DNA from 3 places in the Paenibacillus sp. 23TSA30-6 genome. Region 3 is predicted to be linked to each of the others. Evidence: a T-box and tRNA genes for the amino acid it is inferred to sense, from the RefSeq annotation. Region 3 holds a T-box; the other regions hold tRNA genes.
The links. The T-box of region 3 lies ahead of argS (arginine--tRNA ligase). A T-box ahead of a tRNA ligase gene usually reads a tRNA of that ligase, here a tRNA-Arg.

Region 1: it encodes a tRNA-Arg, which carries the amino acid that the T-box ahead of argS (arginine--tRNA ligase) is inferred to sense. The anticodon was not compared.
Region 2: it encodes a tRNA-Arg, which carries the amino acid that the T-box ahead of argS (arginine--tRNA ligase) is inferred to sense. The anticodon was not compared.

What each region holds. Positions count from the first base shown of each region.
Region 1 is NZ_SLTL01000025.1:25,408-29,732, reverse strand. It holds gene E0698_RS20070 (phosphoglycerate kinase) at 1-152, opposite strand, end outside; gene gap (type I glyceraldehyde-3-phosphate dehydrogenase) at 276-1,286, opposite strand; gene E0698_RS20060 (sugar-binding transcriptional regulator) at 1,374-2,411, opposite strand; tRNA gene E0698_RS20055 (tRNA-Arg) at 2,647-2,721, shown strand; gene clpP (ATP-dependent Clp endopeptidase proteolytic subunit ClpP) at 2,929-3,525, shown strand; gene E0698_RS20045 (DUF3298 domain-containing protein) at 3,657-4,325, opposite strand, start outside.
Region 2 is NZ_SLTL01000029.1:45,902-50,226, forward strand. It holds gene tig (trigger factor) at 65-1,378, opposite strand; gene E0698_RS21495 (hypothetical protein) at 1,521-2,456, opposite strand; tRNA gene E0698_RS21500 (tRNA-Arg) at 2,691-2,764, shown strand; gene E0698_RS21505 (exodeoxyribonuclease III) at 2,988-3,746, shown strand; gene glpK (glycerol kinase GlpK) at 3,820-4,325, opposite strand, start outside.
Region 3 is NZ_SLTL01000002.1:113,018-117,342, forward strand. It holds gene E0698_RS02345 (ABC transporter ATP-binding protein) at 1-34, shown strand, start outside; gene E0698_RS02350 (S-layer homology domain-containing protein) at 146-1,114, opposite strand; gene argS (arginine--tRNA ligase) at 1,320-3,044, opposite strand; T-box leader at 3,105-3,359, opposite strand; gene E0698_RS02360 (four-helix bundle copper-binding protein) at 3,438-3,767, opposite strand; gene E0698_RS02365 (MogA/MoaB family molybdenum cofactor biosynthesis protein) at 4,031-4,325, shown strand, end outside.

The DNA.
Region 1 (4,325 bases), on a different contig from region 3:
CCTTTTTCAATCAGGTAGTTAATCGTTGGCAAGGTTTCACGAATACGCTTGTCATCCGTAATTTTACCGTCCTCAACCGGAACGTTAAAATCTACACGAACAAACACCCGTTTTCCATTCAGTTCTATATCACGTACGCTCTTTTTGTTCATCTCCATATTCCTCCGCACCCTTTTAATTTTACGAAACAGGAATTTAAGGCACATTTTGATATATAAAGAGCGGAAACAATAACTGCTGTTTCCGCTCTATGATGTTGCGCGATAAGACTGTTCTTACTTAGCCAATTTAGCGAAGTATTCCAACGTACGGATCAATTGTGCTGTGTAGGACATTTCGTTGTCGTACCAAGCTACAGTTTTCACCAGTTGTTTGTCGCCAACAGTCAGGACTTTAGTTTGAGTTGCGTCAAACAAAGAACCGAAAGTGATACCTTTGATGTCGGAAGAAACGATTTGATCTTCAGTGTAGCCGTAAGTTTCAGCATCGGAAGCTTCTTTCATCGCAGCGTTGATTTCTTCAACAGTTACGTTTTTCTCCAGAACAGTTACCAGTTCAGTCAGGGAACCAGTTGCTACTGGTACACGTTGAGCCGCGCCATCCAGTTTACCCTTCAGTTCAGGAATTACCAGACCGATGGCTTTAGCAGCACCAGTTGTGTTAGGAATGATGTTTTCAGCTGCTGCGCGAGCACGACGGAAGTCACCTTTAGCATGTGGAGCATCCAAAGTGTTTTGGTCGCCAGTGTAAGCATGAATTGTAGTCATCAGGCCTTCAACGATACCAAATTTGTCTTGCAGTGTTTTAGCCATAGGAGCCAGGCAGTTCGTTGTGCAAGAAGCACCGGAGATTACAGTTTCAGTACCGTCCAGAATTTCATGGTTTACGTTGTAAACGACAGTTTTCATGTCGCCAGTAGCTGGAGCGGAGATAACAACTTTTTTAGCGCCGCCTTTCAAATGTTTCTCAGCAGCTTCTTTAGTTGTGAAGAAACCTGTGCATTCCAGAACGATATCTACGCCCAGGTCTCCCCAAGGCAGTTCTTCAGGGTTGCGGTTAGCCAAAACTTTAACTTCTTTACCGTTAACTTTGAAGAAGCCATCGTGTACTTCTACTTCTCCTTGGAAAGTACCTTGTGTTGTATCATATTTCAACAGATGTGCCAGCATTTTGGAATCTGTCAAGTCATTAATTGCTACTACTTCAATACCTTCCACGTTTTGAATCCGGCGGAAAGCAAGGCGTCCAATACGTCCGAAACCGTTAATACCAACTTTAACTGTCATGAGTGAGTTCCTCCCAAAGTTCGTTTAGTTTATATATTCAAGACAGACCCGAAAGCCCGTCAAGACAACACAATTAATAAATCCGTATTAACCATTCAAATAATGGCTTACAATTTCAGCAGCAGCGCCTTCGTCGGTGACAAGAATATCTTCCTGCCCGAAACGCAGCACTGCATGAATAGCGGCCGCCTTGCTCTTACCTCCAGCTACGCCTAGAACCGTCTCGGTACGCCTGATATCCTCCAAACGGAGTCCAAGCGTCAGCATTTTGTGAACAACGACGCCGTCTTCGTTAAAATAATAGCCAAACGATTCGGCAACCGCGCCCTCACTGCTGATCTGGGCAAAGGTTTCGGGGTCAAGCTTGCGTCTGCGTGCCATCGCTATAGCGTTGCCTATCCCGTGAATGATGATCCGACTCTCTCGAATCAGGCTCAAAATATCCTGAATATTCGTATCTTCAAGCAGGGAGTTGTAAGCATGATTGCTGAGCAAATCCGGTACATGGAGCAGACGGTATTGTGAGCCGACCTTACGAGCCATTGTGGAAGCAATTGTGTTCGCCTGCATTTCCATGCTTTCTCCCAAACCCCCACGTGCCGGTACGAACCATCCGCCCTTAAGTGGGCCATTAGCAGGTAGTGTCAGTTGGTCCGCCACGTCGGCAATCGTCGTGCCACCTGTTACGGCGACCACATCCTCGTCGTCCATAACGCCCAGCAGCGCTTTTGCCCCAGCACGGCCCAGCTCCTGCTTCGTTAAAGGAGAAGCATCCGAATCCCCTGGAACGACAACCACCTTCCTCAAACCATAGGCTTGGCGAATCTGATCCTCCAATTGGGACAGGCCGAACAAGTTGTTCGCAATCGGCTCCAGCTGTTCCAGCAGATCCAGTCCTGCTTTGCTCACCTTCATGCCCACACTCTCAATCTCAATCAGCCCTTGGGCTTTAAGAAGATCGGTTTCGGCGCGCAACACGCGCTCGGTCATGTTTAGTGAAGCCGCCAGCGTTCTGCGTCCAATAACATCGGACAGCATAATCTGATGCAGGATTGTGTACCTTTTTTTCAAAACATCCATGAGGTCGGGCAGAAGCTGCTTCTGTATTTCTAATATCTTTCGCATGCTTTCCACTCCCGCACACTTCTAAGTTCTGTCTCTAATGCTATATCACTAACTGGTCTTAAAACGTCCCGGGTTAACTTTTTAAGTCCCACGTATATCTTAACCAATATTTGCTCTACATGCAAGTCTATCTGAACCTATATTTCTCAACTTTTTATGTGAATATGCGCACGTAATAAAAGCTTGCAATTCAATGCCGTATATCATATAATCATCTTTGTTTCCAATTAGCTGTGCGCCCGTGGTCCAACGGATATGACGTAGGCCTCCGGAGCCTGAGATCGAGGTTCGATTCCTCGCGGGCGCGCCATTTTTATGAATGTTTAAAGCTTCTATATACTATTTTAACCAACTAGAGCGCAGAGGGCTCTTTTTTTTGACCATTAGTTTGACTTTCTTTGACTTTTTGTTTGAAATTGTTTATCATGTGGTTAATACGGTAACAGTTTATAAATAGGGACGTGTAATCGGCATGTCCACCAAATCCATTAACGATATTAAAGGGAGGTTTTTTGACGTGAGCTATGTTCCTATGGTAGTAGAACAAAGTAACCGCGGCGAACGCGCCTATGACATTTATTCCAGACTGTTGAAGGATCGCATTATTTTGTTGGGCTCGGACGTCAATGACGTTGTAGCCAACTCTATTATTGCGCAAATGCTGTTTTTGGCTGCCGAAGATCCTGAAAAAGACATTCACTTGTATGTTAACAGCCCTGGCGGTTCGATCACAGCCGGTATGGCCATTTTCGATACGATGCAATATATTAAACCTGACGTATCTACGATTTGTGTAGGTATGGCGGCTTCCATGGGTGCGTTCTTGCTGAACGCAGGTGCCAAGGGCAAACGTTTTGCTTTGCCAAACAGCGAGATTATGATTCACCAACCGCTGGGTGGCGCGCAAGGTCAAGCAACGGATATTGAAATCCGCGCCCGCCGCATTCTGAAAATGCGCGACAAATTGAACCGCATTCTCGCAGATCGCACAGGCCAACCACTGGAGCGCATTGAAAAAGACACCGACCGTGACTATTTCATGTCCGCAGATGATGCCAAGGAATACGGTATTATTGATAAAGTGCTAACTAGCTCCTCTCCAGAAGGTGTATAAGAGAACGAATTATTGTCTCTGAATAGCTGGTAAACCAAAAAAGCTGCCTACCGGATAATTGTTTCCGGTAGGCAGCTTTTTTTGGGTTTACTGTTCTTTTGGGTATAAATAATCCAAATGATTCATCTGTACTACTCATTCTGTCCAGCAAAAGGCTTGCTGCCTTGAGGCAACAATTGACCAAACGAATAAGTGAACTCAGGAATACCATACGCATAAGGCCCATACTCATACAAGTCAAACACAATCGTCACACCGCTATTCGTTACATAAAAATTTGGATTAGCCGCAATATCCTTGAAGCCACCAAAGCCGCCTTCATTCACCATTGGACCATTAATTTTTTTCTTCAGGTCGCTATTAAGAAACTGTTTGTAATTAGGATTGGCCTTCAGCACGTCAGACAATTGCAGCAATTTCCCATCAGCGAGTGAGAACGTATATCCTTTACGGGCCGTCATACCATGAGCACCAGCCGTATCGGAGTAATCCTCCATAATGATGCTCAAAATCCCTTGTTGGTTATGGGCAATAGCAAAATCATTACTGAAAGTATACGGTCTTTCTACTGTAGGTTCACCCTCTGCTACTTGCTTTTTGCCTGCTGCCAGTACTCCCTCCGCTTGCTTTTTGAGCATACTATTAATGGCCTGCTGAGCTTCAGGGTTTAGCTGGCCACCGCTGATTTGCGGGTACTTAACCTTGTAGGAAACCTTTGCATCACTCGAAGCCGGAAGAGATTGGGACGTAATCGTGATCGGATTTAGCTTGCTTTTACTCAATGTTACTGTTTTCTGAGC
Region 2 (4,325 bases), on a different contig from region 3:
TTATCCCTATCTAATTGCTACGTTGCAGCCTGTTCGGCATACCCCGTATATTTTATCGTTTGAATTACTCGGCAGCTTCAGCTGGCGCTTCAACTTCTTTGCTGTTTTCCAACAACAAAGCGATCGTTTTGCGCAGTGAAATTTCTTCTTTCAGGTTTGCGAACGAGCCGTTACCTTCCAGAATACCGCGAATTTCTTCAACCGAACGTTTGTAAGCTTCAGCCATGTTTTTCAGCTCTTCATCAATTTCCGCTTCGGAAACTTCGATGTTTTCCGCTTTTGCCACTTGCTCCAGCACGAGGTTGTTGCGTACACGCTTCTCAGCATCCACTTTCATTTGCGCTTCCAGATCTTCCTGGCTTTGGCCGGAGAATCCGAGGAACATTTCAAGATTCATGCCTTGGCTGCGCAGACGGTTGTCGAAATCGCGAACCATATTTTGCACTTCACTTTTGATCATGGCTTCAGGAATGTCGATTGTTGCGTTATCAGCAACTTTCTCAACTACCGCACCCTCACGGGCAGCTTTAGCTTCGTTTTCCTTACGCTCCAGCAGTTGCTTTTTCAAGTCTTCCTTGAATTCACCCAGTGTATCAAATTCGCTTACGTCTTTAGCAAATTCATCATCCAGCTCAGGAAGAACTTTGCGTTTCAGTTCATGAACTTTCACTTTGAAGACTGCTTGTTTGCCAGCGAGATCAGCCGAATGATAGTTCTCAGGGAACGTTACTTCAACGTCCTTGGAATCGCCTGTGTGCAAACCGATCACTTGCTCTTCAAAGCCAGGAATGAACGTATTGGAGCCCAGCTCCAGAGAATACTTCTCAGCTTGTCCGCCTTCGAATGGAACGCCATCCACGGAACCGTCAAAGTCGATAATAGCCGTATCGCCGGATTGTGCAGCATCTTCATCAACGACAACCAGCTCGGCATGACGTTGTTGCAAACGCTCCAGCTCTTGAGCCAGCTCTTCGTCAGTTACTTCGAGTTTGCTTACAGGCACTTCTACACCTTTGTACTCACCCAAAGTCACTTCAGGCTTAACAGTAACCTTGGCTTTGAATTTGAAAGATTCGCCTTTAGCGAATTGATCAATTTCAACGTCAGGGCTGTCTACCGGGAAAATATCCGTCTTTTCTACAGCTTGGCTGTAGGCTTCTGGCAGCAGAAAGTCAATTGCATCCTGATACAAGCTTTCAATACCATAACGCTTTTCAAAAATAGGACGTGGTACTTTACCTTTACGGAATCCTGGTACACTTACTTGTTTAGCCACTTTATTAAAAGCTTTGTCGAGTGCAGCGGCTACACGATCCGCGTCAACCTCAACTTCAAGAACCCCAAGGTTCTTCTCTATTTTCTCCCAAGTTGCTTTCATTTTATGCTTTCCCCTCCAACAAAATCTTCACTTAGTTTTCATACGATCAACGCACACAAAATAACCACTATAGTATATCTAACATTACTATCTTTTTCAAGGGCAGCCCCTTGAATGCTTCACAAGTAACCGTTTCCGGCCGTTATGGAGTGTTCATTCCCGCCGCTACGAATAGACGCATCGACCGATATACCTGCTCAAAACGGAAGCGCAACGCATCGGTAATGCCATATATAGCACGGGTTTCTTCCTCATCCTTGTTGCCGCTCAGACTCTCCGATACCGTCTGATGGAGTGCTGCCGCCCAAATATCCGGCATCCCGTCCTCCTCCACCAGCATTGACCTGTAATCTTTCGTACCGTACACCGCCATCACAAACTGCGACCATAGCTCCTGCGCAAAATAGAACAGCGTAGGCTCATGCACTTCAGTCTGATCGGCCACCCGCTCCAGAATACGCATAATCGGTTCAGGAAATTCATCCGGCCGCAACGGAATAGACTCAATCTCGATTTCTGCCTTCTCATCTCCCCGGCTGATTTCGATCGTCCCTTCCATTCCGCGTCGTCGTAGTGTCTGCAAAACACGGAATTGAAGCAGAGGGTGGATTTCCCGTTCCTTAATCCAGTTAAGCAGCGCATCGTCGATTTCCGGCAGATCCAGATAAGACAGTTGTTCCAGCGCTAAAATCGTCTGTTCCGACAACGGTTCATCCATAGCCATACGTAGCAACTTGTTGCCGTAGCCTGCATCCTGCTCCTGCTTGAAGCGCGCATTTCGGCGGGCCAGCTCTGCTTCACTGACCTCATCTTCTTCCGCAGCGTCCGTTTCCGCCCCTCTGTCGGCATATTGTGGAAACGCGGCTTCCAGCCATTGTAAAAGGGCATCCCACTCTTCGTATTGCTTCTGTTCCTGACCCTGACATTGCATCAAAAAACGCAGCATCGCCATCGCCTCTCCGTAACGTTCGTTTTCAAGCATCACAGTGAGTTGAATTTGATAGTAATCCAGTGTCTTCGGAAACAAAACAATATTATTTTCTTTTGTCGTCACCTTGGAGTCCTTTATTAAAGGCACCCCCTCTCCACCGCAAGCTAAAGTATTTGTAGATTATATGAGAAACAGCGGCCGAAGTCCAACCTCTCGTCTTCCACATATTCACCTGTATTCTAACATACCCTTTTATGAGGCGAAAAAAACGATAGCTACCTTGATTTTTATGCTAAAGAAAGCCTGAATTCCGGATATATGCGAAATAAAGCTTGAATCTTTTTTATCCATGTGATATATTAATCTTCGCTTGAATTTTATGTCCCAGTAGCTCAGCTGGATAGAGCAACGGCCTTCTAAGCCGTCGGTCGGGGGTTCGAATCCCTCCTGGGACGTTATCGTGAGAAGCTTCCGTAAGGGAGCTTTTTTTCGTTTCACAACCCCCGCACAAAAAAATATATTCTATTCTAATGTAGAAAAGTTCGTATCCACTTCAAAAAAACGCTGAGAATGCTATCATCTAATGTTAAATATTTTCCGACGAGCATGAACTGACGAAGTGCCACAGAAATAAAGCAGTATGCTTACATGTTTGGTACGGCAAGGGAGAATTAATAAATGAAAATCATATCTTGGAATGTCAATGGTTTAAGAGCTTGTGTGACCAAAGGATTTTATACCTATGTAAAAGAAACAGATGCCGATATATTTTGCGTGCAGGAAACCAAGCTTCAAGAGGGACAAATTGTCATGGAGAACATGGAGGAATACACGCAGTATTGGAATTATGCCGAAAAAAAAGGATATTCTGGCACTGCTATTTTCACCAAAATCAAACCGCTTTCCGTACATTATGGCCTGGAGGAAAATGAAGAGCCGGAAGGTAGAATCATTACTCTGGAATTTGAGAAGTTCTATCTGGTCAATGTGTACACTCCGAATACCAAACGGGATTTGTCCAGACTGCCTTACAGACTGGAATGGGAAGACCGATTCCGCAGCTATCTGCAACAGCTGGATACGTTGAAGCCTGTCATTGTTTGCGGCGATTTGAACGTGGCTCATCAGGAAATTGACCTGAAAAATGCGAAAGCCAACCACGGAAATGCCGGATTTACGCCTGAGGAACGTGACAGAATGTCGCAGTTGCTGAGCGCTGGATTTATAGATACTTTTAGACACTTTTATCCCGACCGAACGGATGTTTATTCCTGGTGGTCCTACATGCCGAAGGTGAGAGAACGGAATATCGGCTGGCGAATCGACTACTTTCTCGTCTCGGACAGACTTCGCCCGTTGTTGTCAGATGCGAAGATTGATTGCCATATTACAGGCAGCGATCACTGTCCCGTTATACTAGAATTTCAGGATATTTGAGCGTAATTCCTCTTTAAAACTATGACAAAGGCCGCTCTGCAAAGAGCAGCCTTCTTTTTCACGGTTACAACACTCATTTGTAGGCCATCGTCGCATTCACGGCCTTTTTCCAGCCCTCATACAAACTGCTGCGCGTTTCTTCATCCATAGCGGGGGCAAAAGACCGCTCCACCTTCACACGCTTGCGCAGCTCATCCATGCTCTTCCAATATCCAATCGCCAAACCTGCCAGACATGCGGCTCCGAGTGCCGTCGTCTCATGGATCACAGGCCGTTCTACTGTGGCATCCAGAATATCGCTCTGGAATTGCATCAGGAAATTGTTCAGCACGGCTCCCCCATCCACCCGTAACGTCTTCACTGCAATACCGGAGTCAATTTCCATCGCGGCAAGCACGTCTTTCGTCTGGTAAGCAAGTGCCTCCAGTGTTGCGCGGATAAAATGTTCCTTTGTCGTGCCCCGTGTCAGGCCAAACATCGCTCCACGCACCTCGCTATCCCAGTAAGGACTGCCTAGTCCGACAAAAGCAGGTACCAGATACACCCCTTCCGAAGAGGGAACGCGGGCTGCATAGGCTT
Region 3 (4,325 bases):
AAACGGACCTGGCTTGGCTGGAGGAAGCGCATAAAGCAAGCCCACAAAGCATGCATAAAAAAACAGCAAGTCTCCGGATAAATACAATGGAGGCTTGCTGTTTTACTTTTTTCTAAACACATGCTTCGTGTGTAGGCTACAACTATTATTGGGCTACCGAGGTGCCTGATCCTGTAGGAGGAAAAACGGTTCCCTCTACTGCCTTTATCGTAACTTTATACTTGCTGTCCACCAGGGTACTGGTGTGGGTATCCGTAATGACCTGGATATTCATTTCCCCCGGCTTTGGACTTGTCAGCTTGTAGTAAATCACTGCATTGGCGTCATCTACATAGTCGATATGATCCACTTCAATGCCGTAACCGGGATTGGGTGCCTGCAAACGGGTTAATGTTACCTTGTTCTGCTGGTCATTCACCTTCTCTACACTCATACTAATACCATTTTGCTGGCCCGGATCTGAAGGCTCAGCCGGATTTTCTGGAGTGGATTCAATCGGTTTATGATTTTGCACAAATTCGGATGCATTATAGACCATCTCTGCTGCCTCCATTCGGGTTACTTTACGTTCCGGATTAAAGTTGCTCTTTTCATCTAATTTAGCAATTTTGGTCAACAGCAGGAACTGAACCGCTTCGCTTGAATCTTGGTCCAGCTTCTTGCCATCCGCCACATTAATGTACATGCGGACTGTTGGATATTCTCCGGTCGCACTAACCGCTTTGTACAGTATATTCGCGAATTGTTCTCTTGTCATCTGCGTGCTTGGATCAATATCCGGTGATAAAGGAATTTGGTGTTGAGCCGCAATCCGGTAAGACTTGGCATACCATGCCGAAGACGGAATATTTGCGAAGGAACCCGTCGTGAAATCCGGCATAACTTGAAGATCCATCGCATTAACAACCATATGCACTCCTTGTGCATACGTAAGTGATTGATCAGGCGCAAACTTATCCTTCGTGATGCCCTGAATAATACCTTTGTTCTGAAGCGAACTTACAATCTTCTCCTGCTCTGTTCCTTTTATATCACGAAATGCAGAAGCTGACGTAGCCACTGCCAACGAACAGATCACCAGCAAAGCTGCTGTCACGCTTTTGTTTTTTTTCATGAGATGCACCTCCATATTTACTATATTTCTTCTATACTTATCGACGCAATACTATCAACAAATGTTTCAGATACTCAAAAATTGATTGTAAAAAAAGCTTACGATACTTACAGTTAGTGTAACCCGTTTAACTCTTTTCTGCTCACGTCCTAGGCTACATTCTAAGGATACTCACTTTGCGGGCATTTTTCCTCAGGCCATTTGGCTACATCCGATAGGGTGCTTTCAGACCAAGAATTTGCAGCGTATGTGCCAAAATATCAGCAGTTTGTTCAGCCAACTGAATGCGCCACGGCCCACCATCGACAATCCGTTCCTTGGCGTAAAAGCGGTTGAACGCCTGCGCCGTATCCAGCGCAAACCTCGCGATAACCGAAGGTTCCAGTTGCCGAGCCGCACGCACCAGTTGACCCTGATAACGAACCAGTTGCTTAAGCAGCGCCCAGCCTGCATCCCCCAGCATTTCATCTGATGTATACGTTGAATCAGGTGCATGACGTTCCCCCGCGGGAACATCTATACTAGAACCAGCCAACGTACCAGTGCCAGCATGAGCTTTTTCCAAAAGACTGCGTATACGAGCATGGGTATACTGTACATAAGGCCCTGTCTCACCTTCAAAGGTTAATGCATCTTCCAATGAGAAATCCACTTCGTTCAGGCGGTTATTTTTTAAGTCGCCAAAAATGATCGCCCCGATGCCGACATCCTCGGCTATTTCCTGTTGATCCTGTAAATCGGGATTCTTCTGAGTGATGATAGATAGAGCGCGGGCTACCGCTTCATCCAGTACCTCTTCCAGCTTCACGACTTTGCCGCGTCTTGTGGACATTTTTTTACCTGCAAAGCGCATCAGACCAAACGGTACGTGCTCACACTGCTCCGCCCATGTCTCCCCTGCACGCTTTAGCACCGCAAACACCTGCCGGAAATGCAACTGCTGCTCTCCACCTACCACGTACAGCAACCGATCAGCTTTCATAACCTCATGACGATAGATCGCCGTAGCCAAATCACGTGTCGGGTAGATGGTAGTCCCATCCTTTTTCAAGATCAGACAAGGCGGCAGTCCTTTATCCTCCAAACGCACCACAAGCGCACCTTCACTTTCTTCCAGCAAACCTTTCGTCCTTAATTGGGCAACAACCGCCTGCATTTTATCATTGTAAAAGCTCTCTCCCAGCACATGGTCGAATGTAATGTTCAGACGCTGATACATGCGATCAAATTCACGCAGGCTGACTTCAACAAAAAACTCCCATAGCCGCTGAGCCTCGGTATCTCCATGCTCCAGACGGCGGAACCATTCTCGACCTTCGTCCTCCAAAGACGGGTCATGCTCGACTTCCTCATGAAAACGCACGTACAGCTTCAGCGATTCCCCAATCGGATCCTGCTGTAGCTGCTCCTCACTTCCCCATCTTTTATAAGCCGCAATTTGCTTACCAAACTGTGTTCCCCAATCCCCCAGATGATTCACACTAACCGGAACATACCCCGTTTCCCCGAGAATGCGGTACAGTGCAGCGCCGATGACAGTAGAGCGAAGATGACCGATACCAAACGGTTTGGCAATATTGGGTGAAGACATATCAATCACTACCCGCTGTCCGTGTCCGAGAACTGGCTTGAAAAATTCTGGTTTGTTTAATTCAGCCAGCATCAGTGGAATATGAACGGAACGCCCCAGTGTTATATTGACATAGGCTCCTGATGTCGAAGCAGTCAGTCCTTCCTTACGGGTTATGGCCTCCGCCAGTTCCAGTGCGATTTGCTGTGGAGACTTCCGAAACTTTTTAGCCAGCAAAAAACAGGGAAACGCTACATCCCCCCATTCCGGTTGTGGCGGTACCTCCAATAAAGAGGAAATCTCCTTTTTCTCCAAGTCCGTATGGGCGGAAATAGCCTGAGTAGCGATCGATAACAGCATGGTTTTCTCTCCTTTTTTTCATTAGAATCTAACAAAAAAAGCTCCCGCCTCTTGAATTATTCAAGAGACGAGAACTTCAATATCCCCGCGGTACCACTCTTCGTAAATCGGATTGTGCAATGAACTATGCATAATCGCCGATTTCACTCCAATGACAAATAACGGTGTCTGCCGGGCTGAACTACTAACGGAACTCCGTGTTGGAACAACCGTCTCCCGGGTGCGCTTCACGTTGGGCCTCATACCGGCTTCCACCTTTTCCGGCTCGCTGTAATGATATGGCTCCCCTGCTACTCTCCCGTTCCAAGACGTTAATTCCCATCATTATACAAACCTATCCTGTAGAAAGCAATGTTTTATTTTCTGTTCAGGCGCTGACTCGATGATATGTAATTACACAGCCACCATTTGGCGGCATGCCTGAACACAACGGCGGCAGGCTTCTGCACATTGCTTGCAATGCTCATGGGCGTGCTTACCGCATTCAGCAGCACATACTTCACAGGCTCTGGCACACAGCTCACAAATTTGCTCGGCAAATTCCGTTCCGCGTTCCAGCATTTGAGCGGCAAACCCGCATATTTCTGCACATTCCCGGCTCACTCGAATACACTCGCGCAGCATAGCCAAATCATATTCCTTCAAGCTCGCCACATAACTGACGTTGCAAGCGTTCATACATTCCAGGCAAGCATCCACGCATTGTTGGTATGAATGTTTCATAATACATTACCTCCCTGTTGTTGACCCTGCTGTATTATTACCCGCCGACAATTGAGATTAATCAACCGTTGTTCACGCTTTCATCAATGACCAAACAAAAAATCCTGACTTATGTAAGGAAGTGTACTATATTCCAACCCATCCGTGCAAGGGAATAAATCACACCGCTTCCTCGTGTCCACTATTGACTTGCATACCCGCGATCGTTCCTCTATTGTAAAAAAAGAGTATGTCTAACCATAGATTGAGGAGTGAGCATTGCAATGAATATATCTTCTGTAGAGGAGCATCGACTGGAGGCCCCGCAGCAGGTTAGCTGCATGGTTGTAACCGTCTCCGACACCCGTACCGTAGAGACAGATACCGGAGGACGCCTACTGATGGATTTGCTGGAAACGAACGGCTATCAGGTAGTCCGATATGTTATCGTCAAAGACGACTATGACGGCATCCGGCAGCTCGTATCCGAAGCCGCTGAACGCGATGACATTGAGGCCGTACTTTTGACAGGCGGCACCGGTATTTCCCCGCGTGATACCACATTTGAAGCCGTATCCT